One region of the Paenibacillus sp. UMB7766-LJ446 genome, then DNA from elsewhere that is predicted to be linked to it. Evidence: riboswitches for the same ligand, from Rfam matches in the RefSeq annotation. Region 1 holds a riboswitch; each other region holds the start of a gene.
What was found. A riboswitch is a leader RNA that binds a small molecule or an ion and turns the genes downstream of it on or off. The one in region 1 is predicted to bind cyclic di-AMP.
Positions count from the first base shown of each region.

Region 2: another riboswitch for cyclic di-AMP. It lies ahead of QP794_RS00495 (C40 family peptidase); the one in region 1 lies ahead of QP794_RS30965 (resuscitation-promoting factor).
Region 3: another riboswitch for cyclic di-AMP. It lies ahead of QP794_RS24095 (C40 family peptidase); the one in region 1 lies ahead of QP794_RS30965 (resuscitation-promoting factor).
Region 4: another riboswitch for cyclic di-AMP. It lies ahead of QP794_RS04630 (HAD family hydrolase); the one in region 1 lies ahead of QP794_RS30965 (resuscitation-promoting factor).

Region 1 is NZ_JASOYM010000020.1:13,809-19,171, reverse strand. It holds gene yabG (sporulation peptidase YabG) at 1-158, opposite strand, end outside; gene rsmA (16S rRNA (adenine(1518)-N(6)/adenine(1519)-N(6))-dimethyltransferase RsmA) at 219-1,121, opposite strand; gene rnmV (ribonuclease M5) at 1,126-1,671, opposite strand; gene QP794_RS30965 (resuscitation-promoting factor) at 1,827-3,011, opposite strand; cyclic di-AMP (ydaO/yuaA leader) riboswitch at 3,285-3,538, opposite strand; gene QP794_RS30960 (TatD family hydrolase) at 3,780-4,550, opposite strand; gene QP794_RS30955 (HD domain-containing protein) at 4,880-5,363, opposite strand, start outside.
Region 2 is NZ_JASOYM010000001.1:135,755-141,117, reverse strand. It holds gene QP794_RS00520 (YkvI family membrane protein) at 1-656, opposite strand, end outside; gene QP794_RS00515 (xanthine phosphoribosyltransferase) at 861-1,442, shown strand; gene QP794_RS00510 (hypothetical protein) at 1,541-1,870, shown strand; gene QP794_RS00505 (hypothetical protein) at 1,995-2,213, shown strand; gene QP794_RS00500 (carboxymuconolactone decarboxylase family protein) at 2,330-2,659, shown strand; gene QP794_RS00495 (C40 family peptidase) at 2,755-3,219, opposite strand; cyclic di-AMP (ydaO/yuaA leader) riboswitch at 3,225-3,356, opposite strand; tRNA gene QP794_RS00490 (tRNA-Leu) at 3,662-3,745, shown strand; gene QP794_RS00485 (S-layer homology domain-containing protein) at 4,077-5,363, shown strand, end outside.
Region 3 is NZ_JASOYM010000011.1:156,010-161,372, reverse strand. It holds gene QP794_RS24110 (NAD(P)/FAD-dependent oxidoreductase) at 1-39, shown strand, start outside; gene QP794_RS24105 (sensor histidine kinase) at 215-1,606, shown strand; gene QP794_RS24100 (response regulator transcription factor) at 1,717-2,427, shown strand; cyclic di-AMP (ydaO/yuaA leader) riboswitch at 2,592-2,725, shown strand; gene QP794_RS24095 (C40 family peptidase) at 2,731-3,204, shown strand; gene asnB (asparagine synthase (glutamine-hydrolyzing)) at 3,412-5,307, shown strand.
Region 4 is NZ_JASOYM010000001.1:913,205-918,567, reverse strand. It holds gene QP794_RS04645 (urease accessory protein UreF) at 129-830, opposite strand; tRNA gene QP794_RS04640 (tRNA-Leu) at 1,252-1,334, shown strand; partial or broken gene QP794_RS33125 (hypothetical protein) at 1,440-1,508, shown strand; gene QP794_RS04635 (glutathione peroxidase) at 1,484-1,960, opposite strand; cyclic di-AMP (ydaO/yuaA leader) riboswitch at 2,328-2,503, shown strand; gene QP794_RS04630 (HAD family hydrolase) at 2,621-3,019, shown strand; gene QP794_RS04625 (HAD family hydrolase) at 3,185-3,868, shown strand; gene QP794_RS04620 (Nramp family divalent metal transporter) at 4,032-5,327, opposite strand.

The sequences.
Region 1 (5,363 bases):
GGTTCATAAGGAACCTGTATCAAATCGTCCACAGGGGAATCGGCTAACAGCCGGAACTCGGTCCCTTTAATGATGGCACCGTCCGACTGGAGGCCTTCCACCCGAAAAGTCACATCTCCACCGTATGACTTTCGAACGACCAAGTCTCCGATATTCATCAACATAATCACCTCTACCCCATCGTATGGGCAGAAACCCGGATTGGTTCATCCGAATTTTTACAAAGCTGCGCGTACCCCTGCTTCCCACATTACGGTACTGAGTGTCGCGTATTCCTGCAGACTCAATGTTTCCCCTCGTCTCGAAGGTTGAATGCCAGCCTGCTCCAACAGCTGATCAGCCTGTTCTCTGTTCTCCTTTGTGAAGAAACGAGCTTTCAGATTATTCGAGATCGTTTTTCTACGCTGAGCAAAAGAAGCCTGTACCACTTCGAAGTAATGTGCCTCGTCGGGAATTTCAACCGGAGGCTGCTCACGCACCTTCAGCTTGATTACAGCCGATTCCACATTAGGCTGCGGAATGAAGACTGTAGGCGGTACAATGCAGACCAATTCCGGCATACTGTAGTACTGAACCGCAATGCTCAGACTGCCATAGTCCTTTGATCCTGGTGCAGCAGCCATACGTTCCGCCACTTCCTTCTGGATCATGACCACAATGCTGTCCACAGGCAGCTTCTCTTCGAGCAGCTTCATCATGATTGGCGTCGTTACATAATAAGGCAGATTGGCTACAACACTCACTTTATCTACCGTTCCAAAATCCGTACGGAACAGCTCAGCCAGATCCAGTTTCAGCACATCCCCGTGATGCACACGAACGTTCGGATAAGGCTCCATCACTTCCCCCAGAATCGGCAGCAGTCGCTGATCAATCTCTACAGCCGTTACAGGCCCGGCAACCCGAGCCAGACGTTCTGTGAGTGCACCAATACCCGGTCCGATCTCAAGTGCGCCTTTGGACTCGTCCAAATCAGCTGCATTTACAATTTTGTTCAATATATTTTGATCGATCAGAAAGTTCTGACCCAGGCTCTTCTTGAATGAAAATCCGTGTCTTTGAATAATTTCTTTGGTCCGTTTGGGTGTTGCAATCTCTACGGTTTCTTCCATGCCCTTCATACGCTCACAATCCTTCACGTTCAATTTGCGATAATGCTTCGGAGAACTCTTCCCGGGTAATCTGGAATACACTCAACCGCTTGTGGAACTGCTTGCCGTTGCAATAACCGATGCCCAGCAAATTGCCCATCTCCATGCGACGTGCAGCAGCCTGTGGGTGCACAATCAGTCCCGCCGCAATCAGATCCTCCCAATCGATCAGACTTGGTGCGCCTTCATATGACGTATGCACACGAGCCAGTGCATGACGAATCGCCTCCGGTGAGGCGTTCTCCACTCCGATGTCGCCTTTACGCGTAGCATCCGCCTCCGGAATGAAGGCATGCTTGCAACCAGGTACTTTATTGGCAATGATTTTACGAATACGTTCACCCGCGTGATCCGGGTCTGTCAGTACGATGACACCACGTCTCTCTTGCGCAAGTGCAATCCGCTTTAGAATGCGCTGGTTGATGGCCGATCCACCGGTCTCAATTGTATCTGCCTGAACCGCACGGCGAATGGCTACGGTGTCATCACGGCCTTCCACCACGATCACTTCTTTTATCATGTTCCATTTCTTCCTTTCTAACGCAAAAAGAAGAGGAATATCCTCTTCTCTGCCAAACGGCGGGGGAGACTGAATTCAGACCCCTCCGCCGCATATTCCGCATGAATCATTCATGCTTATATTTTATAGCATTCCCATTTCAAAGTAAAACGATTTTAGTTCGCTTCCGGCTTCACCGGACCAATCACATATACCGTCTTGCCTTTCTTCCGTCCGAAGTTCAGGGCATGCTTCACACTATCATAATACACATCAATTTTGTTGCCTTTAATGGCACCACCGGTGTCTTCCGCACGACGGAAGCCAAGGCCCTCGATATACACCCACCAGCCAATCGGAATGATTTTGGGATCAACCGCAATGGTACGTCCCTCGGTTACCCGAGTGCCTGATGCTGTTTTTGTGCCGATACCGGGCTCTTCAGAAGAGTATGCCGTCATGGATACATTTTTCAATACTTTTGAATATTTAAAAGAATTGCCTGAGACGGTAATTACTTTGCTGCCCGAGGCAGCGGTTTTCTTCGAGTTCGTGGTTGTTGCTGTTTTGGTTGTAGAAGTCTGCGCCGATACCGTCTGAATCACTGGCTCTTTCACAACAGGTTTTGCTTTGGTGCCAACGGCGATAACTTTATCGACGCGATTCGTTGCGATCGATTTACCCACCATTTTTTTGGAGACCAATTCTCCATCCTGGAACACTTTTTCAATATGCTGTACAAGTGTGCCTTCTTTACCGCTCACAACGACACGATTGTCGCCTTTGTATAAGCTAGGGTCAGCCGTTTTGATCACTTTATAAGCGATCGGCTGTTCCACTTCCACCGTACGCTTGGTTACACGCACTACCCGAATTTTCATATCCGCTTCAACAGTGGTTCCCAGCGCAGGATACACTTTGTCTTCACTTGCAATCTGAATACCTGATTTTTTAATCGCATCTTTTACCGATGAATCGGTTGTATACAGAGTCTTGGTGTCTCCGTCTGCCGTAATCTTAACTGGAACTGCCCGCTCAATAACGATGCGGTCTCCATCTGTGATCGCCCCGTTCAAGGGCATGGATACCTGATCGTGAGGGCTGACTGTGATTGACTGCTCCTCCAGCATTTCCTGAAGCATTCCTGTACGAGTCTCTACCGCTTGAGCTTTGCCATCAATAACCAGTGAAATTTGTTTCCCGGCCTGACCGTAAACGACTAACAAGATCATGATTGTAAGCGCAATTGAGAAAATCGCGATCAATGCCATTTGACGCAAGTTCTCATGCTTCCACCGCAACGCGAAAGACTTACTGGATGATCGTGACTCATGGGTCTCTTCTGGTTGGAATGTGCCCACTTCTCCGTCCTCCTTCATAGCCTCGCCGTCTAAAGTAATGCATGATGTCTTTGACGCGACTATACCAAATTTTCTACAGAACACAGATCGGACCAACATAATCCGGTTCTGCACCATGAATCAATCTTCGCAACATGATGTCATCCTCCTGAATACTTACCGTATGATGACAGTATTTCTTTTATTCAAAAACAAAAAAGCCAAAGAAAGAGTTTAAGAGGAACTCTTTCGTGGCTTCCGAATGATTCTGAATATCGGAAATTCATGCACGAGGTTGCCTCTCTTTTTCCGCTTGCGAGGTTAGCTGTCGGGTTCGGGCGAAAGAGAGCCGCCCTATCTCCGGTCACCCGCTCATGGCGGACGCCCTTGAATTCACCCCGAGACCCAAAGAAGAAATCAAATACGGCTTCGCAGATTTATACGCTGCTTTTGGGTCAGCGCATGTTGCGCATCGGCTGAAATCACCGATGTTTAAGCCCTATTGGTTCCCCCGCTCTCCGTTAACGGAGACTCAGCGAGACTGATTCATGAAAGTAATGTTGTTTCATCGGAAAGTGTCCCTTTGTTCATCCCCCGAACATCTGTCCAATTTTCCGCACAACAATTCACTGAAAAGATGATATCCTGTTTCTATGCATGTTGTAAAGCGTTGTTCAAGTACGTTTTTCTAAATATTTGGTTAAAATATTGTAATATTCTTGATTTATTTGGATCAAAAAGCAAATTAACTCCGTCTACCTCACTTTTTCACCCGTTTTGCTCGATATTTTAACGAATCCCAAATCGTTCCATGGCATTTCTGGTCGTTATTGCTGCAATTTCCTCTACCGAAATGCCTTTAATTTCCGCAGCTGCTTCTGCAACCAGACGTACATGCGCTGTCTCATTTCGTTTTCCACGATAAGGGTGAGGTGTCAAATAAGGAGCATCAGTTTCGATGAAAAATCGGTCCATAGGAACCTTCTCAAGTACCTCTTTCGGCTGCTTCGCATTTTTGAACGTGATTGGCCCTCCAAAGGAAAGATGGAAGCCCAAATCCAGGCACATTTTTGCCGTTTCCCAGCTGCCAGAGAACGAGTGCATGACACCGCCTACTTCTCCAGCCTTTTCTTCACGCAGAATCTTTACAATATCCTCATGCGCATCCCGGTTGTGAATGACAATCGGCATATTCAACTCACGAGCCAGTCCAATCTGTTGTCGTAATACGCGATGTTGAACCTCTTTCGGTGAAGTGTCCCAATAATAGTCTAGACCAATTTCACCAATGGCTACCACTTTTTCATGCTTGCATAAAGATGCAATCCATTCCAGATCGCCCTCCTGCATCGTGATCGCATCTACAGGGTGCCAACCTACTGCCGCATATATAAAATCATAGGTTTCAGCCAGCTTCATCGTGGTTGGAATGGTCTCCCGGTTAAAGCCTACGTTAATCATGCGGCCAACGCCTGCATCCACAGCACGCTGAATCATTTCCTCGCGGTCCTCGTCGAATTGTGGAGCATCCAGGTGGGTATGTGTGTCGAACAACATCATTTTGTATTTCTCCCTTCGTGTCGAATGAACGACGATCTCTTCTTTATCCACTCTGCAGATCTTAACCAGAAATAAATATTACTAATTAGATCGTGCTATTATCTATATTTCATTTCATTCGTTCATTGAGCACAACATGTAGAGCGAACGAGTTCTTTCATATCTATATGTTGCTTAATTTTAGTCGGCTGAGTTGTATTCTAATTGCTCTGATTACAAAATTATGTCGATCTACATGTACTCTCCATTAAAGCAGATTACTGTATCATGAAAATAGCTCTTTTAGAAAGCCTTTTGCATCATGACTCATCAACAGCATTGCACACCATTTAATGTGAGAAATAGGGGCGTATATGGGACGGTAATTCATGAACAATCGCATCCACCTTATTTTGCGGATAATACAAGTGATGTTTTCCCCGATGAAGACCACTGATTGAACGGACGATGTCGGACATCTCTGACAACTCATGTAACTTGTCTTGCCGATCAAGCAGCAGAATCTGTTTGTCCGTCGATTCATCCGGACGAAACACATCATACGGATTATCCGATGGAAAATCAATTTCCAGATCATACTCGGGATTGAGACCTGCTACAGTGAAGGCTTCCCGAATCTCTTCAATCATGTTTACGTCGATCTGTTCAATCTCTACATACTTATATAATTTGCGATCTATAAAACGTTCGCATAACTCACTTAGAACAGCATCGTCCTCTTTGCGCCACTGCATAAATGCCGTCTGAATCAAAGCTTCGTCCAGTTGTAAATATTCGTCCACCGATAGATCTCCATCGAATAACTGGGGCAGT
Region 2 (5,363 bases), on a different contig from region 1:
ACGCCGCCCCATTTCAGTACTTTTCGGCTGCGAATCTGATTCCCCACCGGAACGAGTACAGCTTGGGCAAGTGCCAGGTTGAATGAAGTATACAACAGAGGCGATAACCAGACCTGGATTGGATTGCTGTCAGTGGTTAAGGTAATAAATCGGTTTGCGCCGGGATGATGTATGGTGCTGGTGATCATAAGGAGGGAAAGCAGGAGCATCATGGGCACCACGATACTGTTCATTTGCAGGATGGCCTGAATGCCGCGTCCAAGCAGCAGATATGTACCGATAAGTGTAACAATTAGACCTGTCTGGTAATGGAGCCCCAGATGCTCTACAAAGACCGATCCGGCTCCGGCCAACATGACACTGTTTACTCCAATGAGAATCAGGAGAGTCACCCAGGTAATCCAATTTCCTGCTTTTTGACCGAATAGATGCTTGTTAAGATCCTCGTAAGAGCGAGAGCCGGTATCATGGGCAATTAGCATCATTTTTGTACCTAACCAGATAAAGAGTATGGTCGATAAGCCAATGGTAATGGTGGCCCATTTGCCATACTGGGTAAAAAACTGCAATATCTCCTGCCCTGTTGCAAAGCCGGCTCCTACTACCGTTCCAATGTATGTAAATGCGATCTGCAGCACCCGAAATGCCTGTTTCATGTGTTTCCCCTCTCAGGCCCCTGAATAGTTTGGACATGCGGGTGCCATGGTACAAGGTATGCTTGACCCATCAAAGTCATGACAATTGAAGTGCGGCATGGGGTCATTTACATGCTCTGGACAAGAGTAAAGGCAATTTCGCTTGAACTGTTAGCCGGATCTATGATACTTTTACGTCATAGGATAGGCTTGGGAGGTCAAATTATGGAAGTATTGAAACAACGGATTTTACAAGAAGGTGTAGTCATGTCAGATCAGGTGCTGAAGCTGGATGGTCTGCTGAATCACCAGATTGATCCTGCATTGACGATGGAAATGGGACGTGAATTTGCCGCTCGTTTCCGTGAAAGTGGTGTAACTCGGGTCATTACTGTGGAGTCTTCGGGAATTCCGGTGGCCTTTGCTGCCGCATATGAACTGGGTGTTCCGCTGGTATTCGCCCGTCGCAAAAAAACACTTTTGGCTGACCCCGATGCCTACTGTGAAAGAGTGCCTTCTTTTACCAAAGGAATCGTAACGGATATTATGGTATCCCGTGAATATATTCATGAGAATGATCGTATTTTGTTCATTGACGATATTATTGCCAATGGTGATGCTGCCCGCGGCGTTATTAAAATTATTGAACGTTCGGGTGCGGAGCTGGTTGGATTCGGTGTCGTGGTCGAAAAATGTTTTCAGGCTGGAGCGCGTACGATTCGTGAGCAGGGCATCCCGGTTGAAGCGTTGGTGCGCATTCGTTCATTGAACGACGGCACCGTGCAATTTGACGATAACGAAATGTGACTTTTTAAAGGAAAAAGTGCCTATTTTTATAACAATGCCTTTGCATGACCGCTGATTTCATTTATAATGGGGTTATGTTAGGGAGAGGAGGCAACACCATGGGTAACCAACCGGCAACAGAACAATTTTTTATTGATAAGCTGGCGGAATCGAAAGTACATTTTGAGCGTGCCCTGGATTGTAAACATACGGAATTCGATGACCTTTATCCCTATATGATTGAACATCCTCAATTTTTCTGGTACAAACGCTACGTTGCCTGGTCAGAATTGCTGACGATTGTAGGCTTGTGCGAAGAGTTGTCCTTCTCTTGGAAAGAACAATTTACACCGCATCAAGTGGAGTACCTTGAAGAACGTGTGATGTCCGCCAAAGTGCTTGATTTTTGGTTTGAGAAGAACGACAGCAAAGAGCACGCGCAGCGGTAACTTTCAGTCGGGACATACTTTCGAATGACATGACAGTCCAATACAGTCACGTGAGACCTAAATGACTTTTCATTTAGGTCTCTTTTTGTAAATAATTTTTATGGAGAAAGTAGGCGTCGAGAATATGATCAGTGATGCAGAATTGGATGCACTGCGTTTATCGGGTGAAAAAGTAAGGGTGATTCGGGACGAGATTCAGTCCAATGATGTGACAGGCATTGTCGTAGCCTGGGACGGGGAGCAGGTACTCATTCGCCGTCAGAATCGTCGTGTGGTCAAGCTTGATCGGAATTATCAGTACCAGTTGTTCAGCGAACCACGCAAGAGCCTGCTCGAAGAATAGGACATGCGTTTTAGGTTCATTTACCATGGATGTTTTGGCATAATTGCACCTCTCGGGAGAGAAGATAGGTACAGTGAGAGTTTGTAACATATCAGCCGAGAGGATGTGCGGTAACCATGACACTGATGAATGATAAGGTTCATGCCTATAAAGATCAGATGGGTGAATTAAGCGACGTGCTGCCTGCAGTGGTGAAGTCTTATCATGAGTTCACTGGAGAATGTTTTCAGGCAGGAGCGGTTGATGCCAAGACCAAACAGCTGATTGCCCTGGGCATTGGATTGTTTGCCAATAATGAGGTATGTACGTTCTACCATGTGGAAGAGGCACGTGCCAAAGGAGCGACCGATCAGGAGATTATGGAGACGGTGGCTGTGGCTGGAGCCGTAGGCGGAGGCCATGCGCTGTCTCAGGGTGCAATGAGAGTACAGAAGGCTTTACATTAACCTATATATTGCAGAACAATATTGTCCAGCTTTCTGTAGAAATATAGGGCAGACAAAGAAAAGGCTCCGGTGATAACCGAAGCCTTTTCGTGTTCTTATATTTTGCCCAGCATTTTGTTATACATAAACTGTCCTGTTACCCGGCGAGCTGTTACGTAACGATCATTAAAGTAAGGATTGGATAATTGAGTGATGCTTACACCCTTGCTACTTGAAGCGTGAGCGAACTGTCCGCCACCGATATATACACCTGTATGTGAAATGCCATTACCCATCGTATTAAAGAACACCAGGTCACCTGTACGCAGATTAGCTTTGGATACCGGCGTGCCAGCCTTGGCTTGCTGCTGCGAAGTGCGTGGCAATTCAATGCTGTATTTGTTGAAAATATATCTCATAAATCCCGAGCAATCAAACCCGGCGAGCGTAGTGCCACCCCATTTGTAAGGTATGCCTGTCATGTTGTTTACCACGGTGTTAATACTGCTTGCCTCAGTGCTTGTTGCCCCGGATGTAAATAGTACTGCTGCTCCAAAAATGGAGATGATAAGCTTTTTCAAAATTTGTGTTCTCCCTTCGATGCCTACGGAGTTAGCTAAGGGTTCGGTAGAAGGTTCCCTATATTTCCTATGTATAAGAATAATTCACCCAAAATGGTTCCCCCGTTTTCAAACATGAAACTCGGCAAATGAATAATTAAGTTTTTGTAACCTTTTGAAACTATATTGCATAAATGCGAAAATGTCAAACCTGTTTTAATGTTTTCTTAGCACCTCAATGTTAACGGAATTCTGACTTTTTATGTTGAAAAAACTCGAATGTTGGATTCTAATCGATGACAAAAAAGTAACTACTGTTTCAACGGGAGAGAAATTGGACAATGTATTGGTTATATTACATACATTGAAGTGGGAAATTATATTTTTTTGTTGACACTAATTACCTGCACATGATATATTATTTCTTGTCGCCGCGATATAATTTCTCGGAGATACGACATACGCGGTCGTGGCGGAATTGGCAGACGCGCACGGTTCAGGTCCGTGTGGGCTAACCCCCGTGGAGGTTCGAGTCCTCTCGACCGCATCATAATGTATCACGAAAAAGGTTCCTAGAATGGCATTGATGCCTTCAGGAGCCTTTTTTATTTGCTTACCGATTTTAGTCGTTGCTCGTCCTGATTGTTTGTTTATTTATCCAGTAATGGAAAAAGGTTCGTTATGCGACGATTTGCCCCTGTATTTCAGGTTAATTGTACGTAAAATACCGAATTGTACCTATTCCAGGGATCCCTCATCCACTATTCTCTTCTCGTATGGAAGCGCTATCAACAAGGATTTGAACGACCAAATTCAGAGGGGGTAGGGATAATTTGAAACGAATCGGAAAAAGGATGGCAATGTGTTTTATGGTATTCATGATTGCAGCAGTGCAGTTCGGAATGATCGGAACGACAGGCAATGTGGCACAAGCAGCAGATAAAAGTCTGGCCCAGAAGCCGTATATGGGCTGGAGCAGTTACAGCATGCAGGTATATGACGGGGCGGGTAACTGGACATCGGCCGAGAGCATTAAGAAGCAATCGGACGCCATGCGTGAGAAGCTGCAAGCTCATGGATATGAATACATTAATATTGATGCTGGCTGGAACGGTGACGAGGATGAATACGGCCGTCCGATCCCGAGTTCTGTTCTTTATCCGAACGGATTTCAGGAGGTTATTGATTATGTTCATAATAACGGACAGAAGATCGGGATCTATCTGATTCCGGGGTTATCAATTACTGCTTATAATAAAAATCTTGAGGTTTATGGGACGGGTGGAGCATGTCGTATGCAGGATATTGCGGTAAAGCCGCTCGTTGTAATGGATGCTTGGGATTCATACACTTACAAAATTGATTTTTCGAACCCTTGCTCACAGAAGTACATTGACTCCATCGTGGATCTTCTTGGTGAGTGGGGCATCAACTTTGTCAAATTCGACAGTGTGACTCCAGGGTCAGGCATCAATAACCTGAGCCGGGATGCACGCGGTGATGTGGAGGCATGGTCCAAAGCACTGGATAGAAATAACATCTGGTTTGAGCTTTCCTGGGCGCTTGACCACAACTACGTGGACGTCTGGAAAAAGTATGCAAATGGCTGGCGGATTGATTGGGATATTGAAGCCTACGATAGCAGTAAGGGGTTGACTGAATGGTCGAGTATTTCACGCTTATTCCCCATAGCGGCCATCTGGTGGCGTGATGCAGGGCCAGGGGGTTGGAATGATTTCGACTCCCTGAATATCGGGAATGGCTCTATGGATGGTCTGACCAAGGACGAGCGCCAGACTGCCATGACGTTCTGGTCCATCTCTTCAGCGCCCCTCTATACCGGAAATGACTTGACACGATTGGACAGCTATGGACTTCAATTACTTACTAATGATGAAGTCATTGCGGTCAATCAGGCCGGACGTCCAGGCCATCCGGTATCCATAGATACCAAGCAGCAGGTTTGGTATGCCAATAACGGAGATGGTACGTACAGCGTAGCTCTGTTCAATCTGGGCAATCGGAGTGCCGAAGTAAAAGTGAAATGGAGTGATCTTGGACTGGAAGGTCCAGCTTCAGTTCGTGACCTTTGGAGTCATTCCGAATTGGGAACTTTTAATACGGAATTCAGTGGCGGCGTGCTGGAACCCCATGCCTCCCGAATG
Region 3 (5,363 bases), on a different contig from region 1:
TCTGTTGAAGAATTAAAGGGTGTCGTTTCGAATTCATAGAAAGGGCAAAATCAAAATAGACACTGACTGGGGAAGATACGTTTTAATATCTAAACTTTAACGCATTGTTCTTAAAGTGAAAAAATAATCTCGTCCTTTCCGAGAAGAAAATTTATGAAGTCGCCATTTTGGCGACTGTTTTGTTTTCTTAATAACGATAAAAAAGGTGATGCATTTGACATGGAATAAAATTCATTTGAAACTGAGCTTTACCATTTTTAGTTTGTTTATTGGAATTTTAATATTGCTAAATATTGTACTTAACCTCATATTTACGAATTTTTTATCATCTAAAGTGCACGATGAAGCCAATGAGTTAGCAGCACATTTGTCCTCTATGCTTGAGAAGCAAGGTAACAGTGTAGAACAAATGGCCGATTTTACAGGGGTTCAGATGTATATTTTGAACTCAAAAGGTACCTTCATTGAATCAAAGGCTTCAGGCATCCCTACTCTCCCTGAATATATCTGGGAGAATGATAAATTGTTAGAGGGAAAGAAGGTGGAAAGGGAATTCACTTTTAATAACGAACTGTACCTGCTTCATGGTATACCCGTGACCACTAATCCAACTGTCAAAGGGATTTATGTGATTAGTTCTCTAGAAAATATGAAAGAATCGATACAAACGATCAGAAATTTACTGTTTATCACTGGATTTGGATCACTATTGTTGGCAATGGGATGCATCTTTTTTCTATCTAAAAGATTATCTAATCCATTGTTGAAAATTGAAAAGGCAACTCGTCTGATTGCCAAAGGAGAACTAAATTTAAAAATTCCTGTGGAAACTAAAGATGAGATTGGTTCATTGTCACAAGCCATAAACGACCTTTCTAGAGAGTTAAAACAATATCGAGATAATCGTTCCGAGTTCTTTGCAAACGTCTCCCATGAATTGAGAACACCCATTACTTACTTGGAAGGGTATGCGGATATACTGGCTAAAGATCTTGTGGAAAATGAAGAAGAAAAGAAAAAATATCTACAAATTATATCAGAGGAAGCACAACGTTTAAATGTTATCATAAATGATCTCTTCGAACTGTCTAAAATGGAGGAAGGTAAAATTGACTTGAAGCTAATGTCAGTCGAACCCACTTCGATCATCCAGAGGTCTATAGATAAGGTTCAATTAAAAGCCCAAGAGAAAGGTCTTACTATTCAAAGTAAGTTGAGTTCCGTACCCCATATTTTTGTGGACCCCAATCGGTTGGAACAGATCATTTTAAACCTATTGGATAATGCAATTCGTTACACAGCTGAGGGGAATATCCAAGTTTCACTAACTTCCGAAGGAGGTGGAGTAGCGATTAGCATTAACGATTCCGGACCAGGGATTTCAGCTGAAGAACTTCCATTTATATTTGAACGATTTTATAGAGTTGAAAAATCCAGGTCTCGGGAATATGGAGGAACAGGACTTGGGCTGTCTATTGTTCAAAGTCTTGTGTTACAACAAGGAGGAACAATACATGTAAAGAGTAAGATTGGAGAGGGCACATCATTTAAAGTATTATTCCCGCTCATCGCATCTTCATTGAAACCACATAGCTCTAAATTATAATATGAATCAAATGAGCTAATAATATTGAAAGCCACGGTAGGGAGAAAAATTTCATGATATTTTGATATAAGCCATGTGGCTACAGATTTTTATTGGGTGGTGTTGACTGTATGAATAATAAATTGAAAGCGTTAGTTATTGATGACGAATGGAATATGAGAAATCTCTTGCGTATATATTTAACTAAACAAGGTTTTGATATTACCGAAGCTCATAATGGAACAGAAGGACTGGCCTATCTTCAGAAAAATTCGTATCATGTCATTTTATTAGACGTTATGATGCCTGATATGGATGGTTGGCATCTTTGTAAAAAAATCAGAGCATTTAGTGAAACACCTATATTGATGCTTACAGCCCGAGGGGATGTGAAGGATAAGGTACATGGATTAGGTGTGGGGGCTGATGATTATATGGTGAAACCTGTAAATTCAGATGAACTCATCGCTCGCCTGTTTGCACTTATTCGACGTTCTTCACAGTCTTCGAGCCTAAAAGAAGTCGGTAGAAAAATCGTGTATTCAGACATGATTATTTATCCAGATCGAAGACAAGTTTTGGTATTAGACACAAATCTGGATTTAACCCAAAAGGAACTTGATATCTTGCTTATGTTGGCTGAGCATCCACAAAGAGTTTTCTCTAGAGATGAAATCATTGAACGTCTGTGGGGAAGTGACTTTTTTGGGGATAACCGAGTCGTGGACACCCACGTCAAAAATATCCGCGAGAAGTTACAGTTGGCTGGATTAGAACAGAATCCCATTCAAACAGTTTGGGGCATAGGGTATAAGTGGTTGTATAGTGTAGAAGAGCCTTGAGCTTATAAGTAGAAGCTGGTAAAAAAAAATTTGTACTAAAAAGCGATCGTTCCCTGAATTTAACTGGGGACGGTCTTTTCATTTTTTGTAGAGTAAGATATATGAGAATTCTACATAAAATCCACACATTTTAACAATATAATACTCTATAGGTTACAAACATTTAACTATTTTTGCCGAATTTCGTATTGAAAACGGGGGAACCATTTGTTGGGTGAATTATTCTTGCAAGAAAAGAATATAGGGAGCCTTTAACCGAATCCTTAAGCTAACTCCGTAGGCATCTAAGGGAGGAACAAAAGTTTGAAAAAGGTCATTTTGTCGGTGCTTGGAGCAGCAGTTTTATTTACCTCCACAGCAACGGGAGCATTTGCTAGTCAGGCAAAACTAACTGAAGAAATAAAAGAAGTGGTTGGAACGCCCTACCTTTATGGTGGGACCACAACATCAGGTTTTGATTGTTCCGGTTTTATCCTTTATGTTTTTAATGCATTTAAACTAGATTTGCCGCGCACCTCTAGTATGCAAGCAACAAAGGGAGCGTTTGTAGAAAAAGAAGAACTACGCCCAGGAGATCTCGTTTTCTTCAATACAAATGGTCGCAGCATTTCCCATGCGGGAATTTATGTAGGTAACAATCAATTTGCACATTCATCAAGCAGTAAAGGTGTTCGAATTAGTAGCTTATCTGAAAGTTATTATAAATCCAGATATGTTACAGCTCGCCGAGTGGTTAGCGAGCAGAACTATCTTAAAATGATTGACGACAGTCATTAAAAATATGGACAAGCCCGTGAGGAGACGGGTTTGTCCATTTTGTTTAACAACTTGCCTCGAACATATAGAATCACTCCATTGAACAAATCCAGTAAATATATAGATAACTTAAAAGAACGTGATTTATGATATAGACAGTATTCTTACACAGATTCCACATACATGAAGGCTAAACTAATCTTATATCGATTAGAGGAGATTAGCCCAATGTGTGGATTTGTAAGTTTATATAACAAATATCGTATGCCAGTAGATGCAAACATTCTGCAACAGATGACAGACTCCATAGCTCATCGTGGCCCAGATGATGAAGGGATGTATATCCATGATCATATCGGTCTGGGTTTCAGGAGACTAAGTATACTAGATATCGAGCACGGGGCACAACCCATGACCAATAAGACCAGAGATATTTGGCTGGTATTCAATGGGGAGATTTATAATTATAAAGAGTTGAAGGATTGGTTGAGTCAAAAAGGGTATACATTTTATACAGATTCGGATACCGAAGTATTACTGAGGCTTTATGAGGACGTTGGAATTAAATGTGTCAACTATTTAAGGGGCATGTTTGGTTTCACCATATGGGATAGAAGAAGTGATCTTTTATATGCGGCACGGGACCATTTCGGGATAAAGCCTGTATATTACAGTGAAACCGCCTCCGGATACATGATTGGCTCTGAAATTAAAACGTTACTGGCTTCAGGTAGGATTGATCGGGAAGTCGATGAAAATGCTCTTTATCAGTATCTCACATTTCAATATGTACCTGAACCCTCAACCCTGTTCAAAGGAATCCATAAACTGAAAGCTGGCCACTATTTGCTTGTACAGAATAATGGAATGACCATCAAACCGTATTACGAAGTGAAGTTTGAGCCCCATGAAAACAGGTCCTATTCCGATTTAGTAGAGGAGACGCGATCAGTAATAACTGAATCTGTTCGTATTCACAAGAACTCAGATGTCCCTAGGGGAGCATTCTTATCGGGTGGTATTGATTCAAGCAGTTTAGTTGGTTTACTTCATCGATTGGAACCAACCCAAACATTCAGCGTTGGATTTGATATGCCGGGGTATAGTGAATTGGATGATGCCAGAAAGACAGCAGCCTATTTAGGGACTGAGCACCATGAAATTCGGATTAATGCCCGCGACTATATAGATATACTGCCTTCTTTAATATGGCATATGGATGAGCCAGTAGCAGACCCCTCAGCCGTGGGTCTCTACTTTGTATCGAAGTTGGCTAGTCAGCATGTTAAGATGGCATTCTCAGGTGAGGGTGCAGATGAATTTTTTGGTGGCTACAACATTTATCAGGAACCCTATGCTCTCCGCATGTTTCAGGGTCTCCCAGGGCCATGGAGATGTCTTGCAGGACATCTGGGACGATTAATGCCTACCGGCATGAAAGGAAAAGGATTCTTGGAAAGAGGGAGTCTCATTCTGCAAGAACGATACTTTGGAAATGCGAAGATTTTTATGGATCATGAAAAAAGTAAGGTATTAGCACCATGGTTATTGGAGCAGGGAGTATGTAAACCGACCCTTCAGGTGACTAAGCCTCTTTATGAGCAAGCGAAGTTATATGATGAAGTCACACAGATGCAGTATATTGATATTCATACGTGGCTACGTGGGAACATCCTAATGAAAGCAGACAAAATGTCGATGGCAAATTCCTTGGAACTTCGCGTTCCCTTTGTAGACACTAAAGTATTTGAATTAGCTGCTACCATCCCTACAAAGTATAAAGTTACGCCCACAGCAACTAAACTATTGCTCCGTGATGCTATGAAAGATGTGGTTCCGCCTGATGTACAGCAGCGAAAAAAATTAGGTTTTCCTGTCCCAACCAGAGTATGGTTAAAAAATGAATGGTATGCATGGGCTAGGAATCTGATTATGACAGCAGACGTAGATCAATGGATCAATAAAACGTATGTCTTGCAGCTACTTCAGATCCATAAAGAAGGAAAATTGGATGCAAGCCGTAAATTGTGGACCATCCTTGTATTTATCTTATGGCATCAAATATATATTGAAGATCGTGCGTATTCCTTTTCCGTTCCATCTTCAAAAAGAATGATATTGTAATAGTAAAATCAATAACGCCCCCAATATAGCTCTGATGTATCGTCCCCTCGGAATAG
Region 4 (5,363 bases), on a different contig from region 1:
AATGGCGTAATTACGTTAAATAGACAACATGAATGACATAAAAAACACGCCAGCAATGAGGTTGCGGCGTGTTTTTCATGTTTTACTGTATGAGGAGGTGAGTTGTATGGAGGTGAAGGGGATAAAGATCAGGCCCTGTAGGCGTGAAGTCCTGCTCCAAGCATATGGAAGCTGGGGAACAATGTTTTCATGGACATTGAGGCTGGTTGTACCAGTCCATCCGCAGCGGAGGCGCTGACGGTATGCCATTCATGCTCCAGGTCTGCGGCGAGGCGAACCAACAGGTCCTGGGTTGTATCGGGAGTGAGGGGAATCACTTTGGAGGCTTCGGTTATGCAGGCACTCATGGCTGAATGCAGATAACCAAGGACTGCCTCCTCGACAGGGATTTCGAGGTGGTGGTTAATCCAGGCGTGAACAGTGGAAAGGCAGCCAACGGATTCATACTTAGCCAGAGTTTGTTCAAGCTCGCTAAAATCAATCCAGGGGTGGAGTGCACGAGCCAGCTTAATCAGTCGTTTTCCCATTGTAGAGGCATGTTCTCTGAGGTTTGCTGGGGTGCGCTGGACATGAACGAGTTTGTCGATAAGGGCTGTACGCCACGCGTCATTATGATCTGTGGCGGTGTATATGCCTTTAATCGCCATACCTTCCAGACGCACGATACTGGGGTGCAATTGACAGCGCATGAATGATTCTAGATCTTCAGCACTGCGAATGGTTCCTTCAGTGATATGGGTTTCCATACCGAAGGAATGGGTGAACCCTCCGACCTGGATAGAGGAATCAAGCAGTTTGACGTAATCGAGCAGCTTATTCCCACGGTTCACAATCTTTCGCCTCCTACGTTCGGTAAATGTTATGTAAAATAACATTTATACTCCGCTTTAGTTCGTTTTCTGTTCATAAATCCGAATTATATGATATATATATTCACATAAATATCCGCTTTTTGTCAATAGTTTCTTGCTTTTTAAATTTAAAATCTTATTTGTGTTAATTTTTATAACATTTAAAGTTATATTATGAAGGGTGAATGGAGTAATTGTTCCTTATAAAGGAAGTAGAGTGATCAGCCTGCTCGGATATAAAAACGGGATCAATTTTAATCATATGTGCTTTTTAGGAGAAAATGACGAGATTATACGATTTTTGGAAGGGAAAGCGCAGTTAAAATGATAATATTAAAAATGCTTTACATTTAAACTTGAAACGGGTATAATCAACTCTGTTGCCGATTATTTACGACATGCGGTCGTGGTGGAATGGCAGACACGCTATCTTGAGGGGGTAGTGGGTGTATACCCGTGGAGGTTCGAGTCCTCTCGACCGCATCATAAGAACGATTAAGAAGAAGCTTCCCGTATGGGGAGCTTCTTTTTTATGTTTTTTTTACAGTAAAGATGAGTCCAGACAAAAAAGGTCACCCGTTTCCCTGAATGCATGCTCATTCTGTCTGCAGGGGTCGGATGGCCTTCACTTGTTATTTAAGCAATTCTTTGATGTCTGCTTCAATTTTATCAGGTGTTGTTTTGGGAGCATACCGTTTCAAAACACGTCCGTTCTGATCCACAAGGAATTTGGTGAAGTTCCATTTGATGGCTTTGGAGCCGAGTACGCCTGGTGCTTCTTTGGTAAGATGCTGGAATAGAGGATGAGCGCTTGAACCATTCACATCAATCTTCTCAAACATCGGGAAGCTGACACCATAGTTCATCTGGCAGAACTCGGCAATATCATCAGAAGAGCCTTTTTCCTGTGCAAACTGGTTGCTTGGAAAACCAAGAACTTCAAATGGGGAATCTTTGAACTTGTCCTGGAGTTCTTGCAGACCTTTGAATTGAGGTGTGAGGCCGCATTGGCTTGCTGTATTCACGATAAGCAGTACTTTGTCACGATAGTTGGACATCTCAACTTCCTGACCGCGAAGGGTGTTTACTTTGTAGTCGTAGACTGACATGAAAATCGCCTCCATTTCATATTCTTCTATCATCTATTATATTGATTACAATTAAATATTGCAAAATTAATATTGCTTTTTTAACGCCATTTGGACCTCTCGTGTATGAACTGTGAATGTTTTGCTACCTGAATTTCGCTAAAGAGAGAATTAGAGAGCTTTGAAGAGATGGGTAGAGAATGGATGTGTTGTAAGCGCTATTATTGATGTGAAATGGCAAAAATCCGTCGATTCGGTGATCTGCGCAGACTTTACACCGATATGGCACGGGTGTATGATTCATATCGTAATTCCAATTTCAATTAAATTTTACATGAAAAACGAAACAAACGATAATATCGCTCTGATTAAGAAACATAATGGAACGATGTTTTAATCGCTGAGTTTCCATTCATTCATGGGTGGGAAACGGGGGAACCAACAGGATGAACTGTCCAGGACAGTAGGCATCCATGGGGTGAATTTTCCGGTGACAGCCGGAAATAGGGCGACTCTCGCGCCCGAATCCGTCAGCTAACCTCGTAAGCGTTAAAGGGAGAGGCAACAAGCCGTACGCTGGTTCATAGTGTCTTTTTGCTATGGATTATTGAAGAAGCGTCCGGGAGGCCTTGGTCCCCCACGCTTCTTTTTTGTTGTCTTTTCACGCAAAGGGAGGAACGAATGATGGATAAAGAGATGATCTTAGTTACTGCTCCAAATGAAGCAGGACGTAAATTTATCAAATTGCTGATGTACAAAAAAATGCCGTTTGCCGTTCTGACCAACAGTGCAGGGGAAGAGCGCAGGCTCCGGAGAATTGGTGTGGAGCATGTCATTCGCATGAACACGGCTGCAGCTCAGAAATGGTTTTTGCCGCAAGGCAGTGTAGGCAATGTTTTTATTTTTGAAAATAGCCTAAACCTGACCTGCCGCTATTTGCAGATCTGCCGCTCCTGGACATCCAAGTCCCTATGTGTCATTACAGAACAAAGCCACCCTAAAGGGATCTACCGGGGAATGGGAGCAGACCGTATTGTGTATTCCTTGAATGGGGAAGTTGGGTTTCTGCTTAATGGTTAGTGGTTAGTACTATTCATGTGATTGATCCAGTGTCAGCTGCCTGTTATAATTGAAATCATAAATATACGGAATCTTGAGGAGACTCATGCATGATGGTGGGTCTTCTTTTTTATGGTTTGGGAAATGGGGAAATGAATTTCCTGTGGCTAACGAGGAGGAATAGGCGTGCCGGATGTAGGTGGAATACAATGGTTGTTCTTTGATGTGGGGGATACGCTTGTGGACGAGTGGGAGCCGGTGGATGATATTATCGGTCAGTTCGTTCGAGAAGCTTGTGCGCTTGGTTATCAGGTGGAGATGCAGACAGTACGAGAACTATTTGCCGCCTCCTACCGAAATTACGAGCAATGGCCGATGAAACTGGCTATTCGTACCCTGATCAGCGATGAGGGGCACCGGGAACAGATACAGGAGAAGCTGAAGTTCCGCAAAGAGCTTGAGCGCCCCTTCGCGTCAGCCGACGCTGTTCTCCAGACGTTGTCGCAGCACTATAAGATTGGCATCATTGCCAATCAGAGCCCGGGGACGGAAAATCGGCTGGATAGCTACGGTTTGCGCAAGTACGTGGATGTGCTGGCCTGTTCAGCTGAAGAAGGAGTGTCCAAGCCTGATCCTGAATTATATGCTGTAGCTCTGAAACAGGCGGGATGTAAACCGGAGGAAGCGGTCATGATCGGCGACCGGATTGATAATGATATTATTCCGGCTAAGAAGCTGGGTATGCACACGATCCGAATTTTGCAGGGGTATGGCAGGTTCCAGCCGGAGCTAGCAGATGCAGAGCGTCCGGACTGGACGGTTGAATCACTGGATGAACTACTTCCCTTGTTGATAGTAACTCAAAATTGATAAATAAACTAAAAGCGTATTTAAGAGCTAATCTAATCGGTATGGATCAGGTTGGATTAGGTTGCTGCTCGAACATATAAAAGGCTGATCATCTCAAGGTATACATTACTTGAGTTGATCAGCCTTTTTGAGTTAGACAATATAGAGTGTAGTTCCATGTAACCTAGAACAACAGAATGGTCTGGATAATCAGATACACATTCAGGATAACGATTACTCCGGCAATGATCCAGGAGATGATTTTGAGCCACAGCTTGTTAGCAAAATCCCCCATGCTTTTTTTGTCACTCGTAAACATGATCAGTGGAATAACGGCAAAGGGGAGCTGCAGCGACAACACAACCTGGCTCAAAATCAGCAGTTCTTCTGTTCCGTGCTCTCCGGCAATAGCTGTTACGATAACGGCCGGGATGATTGCAATCAGACGTGTTACCAGCCGACGAAGCCACGCCGGAATACGAATGTTCAGGAAGCCTTCCATTACAATCTGACCGGACAGTGTGCCGGTGAGTGTTGAGTTCTGGCCTGAAGCCAGCAGGGCTACACCGAACAGGACGCTGGCGATAGTGGTTCCCAGCAAAGGTGTCAGCAGATGGTAAGCATCCGTAATTTCCGCAACCTGGGTCATGCCTGCACTATGGAACACGGCAGCAGACACAATCAGGATGGCTGCATTGATGAACAGGGCCAGCGTTAAAGCGATGGTTGAATCCATGGTGGTATACAGAATCGCTTCTTTTTTACCCTTAGTTGTCTTTTCAATCTGACGGGTCTGTACGATAGAAGAATGCAGATACAGATTATGGGGCATCACGGTTGCGCCAATAATGCCGATGGCGATGTAGAGCATGGCTGGATTTTGCAAAATCTCGGCACTTGGTACAAAGCCGTGCATGACGCCACCCATATCCGGTTTAGCGAGAAACAGGTCAATCCCGAAGCAGAGGGCGATGGTAGCCATCAGCACAATAACGAGCGATTCCAATGCGCGGAAGCCTTTATTTTGCAGCAAAAGAATGACGAGAACATCGACTGCTGTAATAATGACGCCATATAACATGGGAATGTTGAATAGCAGCTTGAGTGCGATGGCTGAACCAATAACCTCCGCAAGGTCGGTGGCTGCAATCGCAAGCTCACACAATATCCATAACACCATCACGACAGGCATGCTGAATCGTTCGCGGCAGGCTTGCGCCAAATCCCGTCCTGTGACAATCCCGAGCTTACCAGCGAGAGACTGTAACACAACAGCCATCAGGTTTGAAATCAGAATAACGGACAATAACGTATAACCGAATTGTGAACCACCTGCAATATCAGTTGCCCAGTTCCCGGGATCCATATATCCAACGGCAACCAGGTAACCCGGCCCAACAAAAGCAAGGAATTTTTTCCACCAAGCAGCGTTCTGAGGCACCTTCATGGAGCTGTGGGCTTCTCCGAGAGATGGGGCCATACCCGCAGCCAATGGTTCATTGGAAGGAGCGTTGAA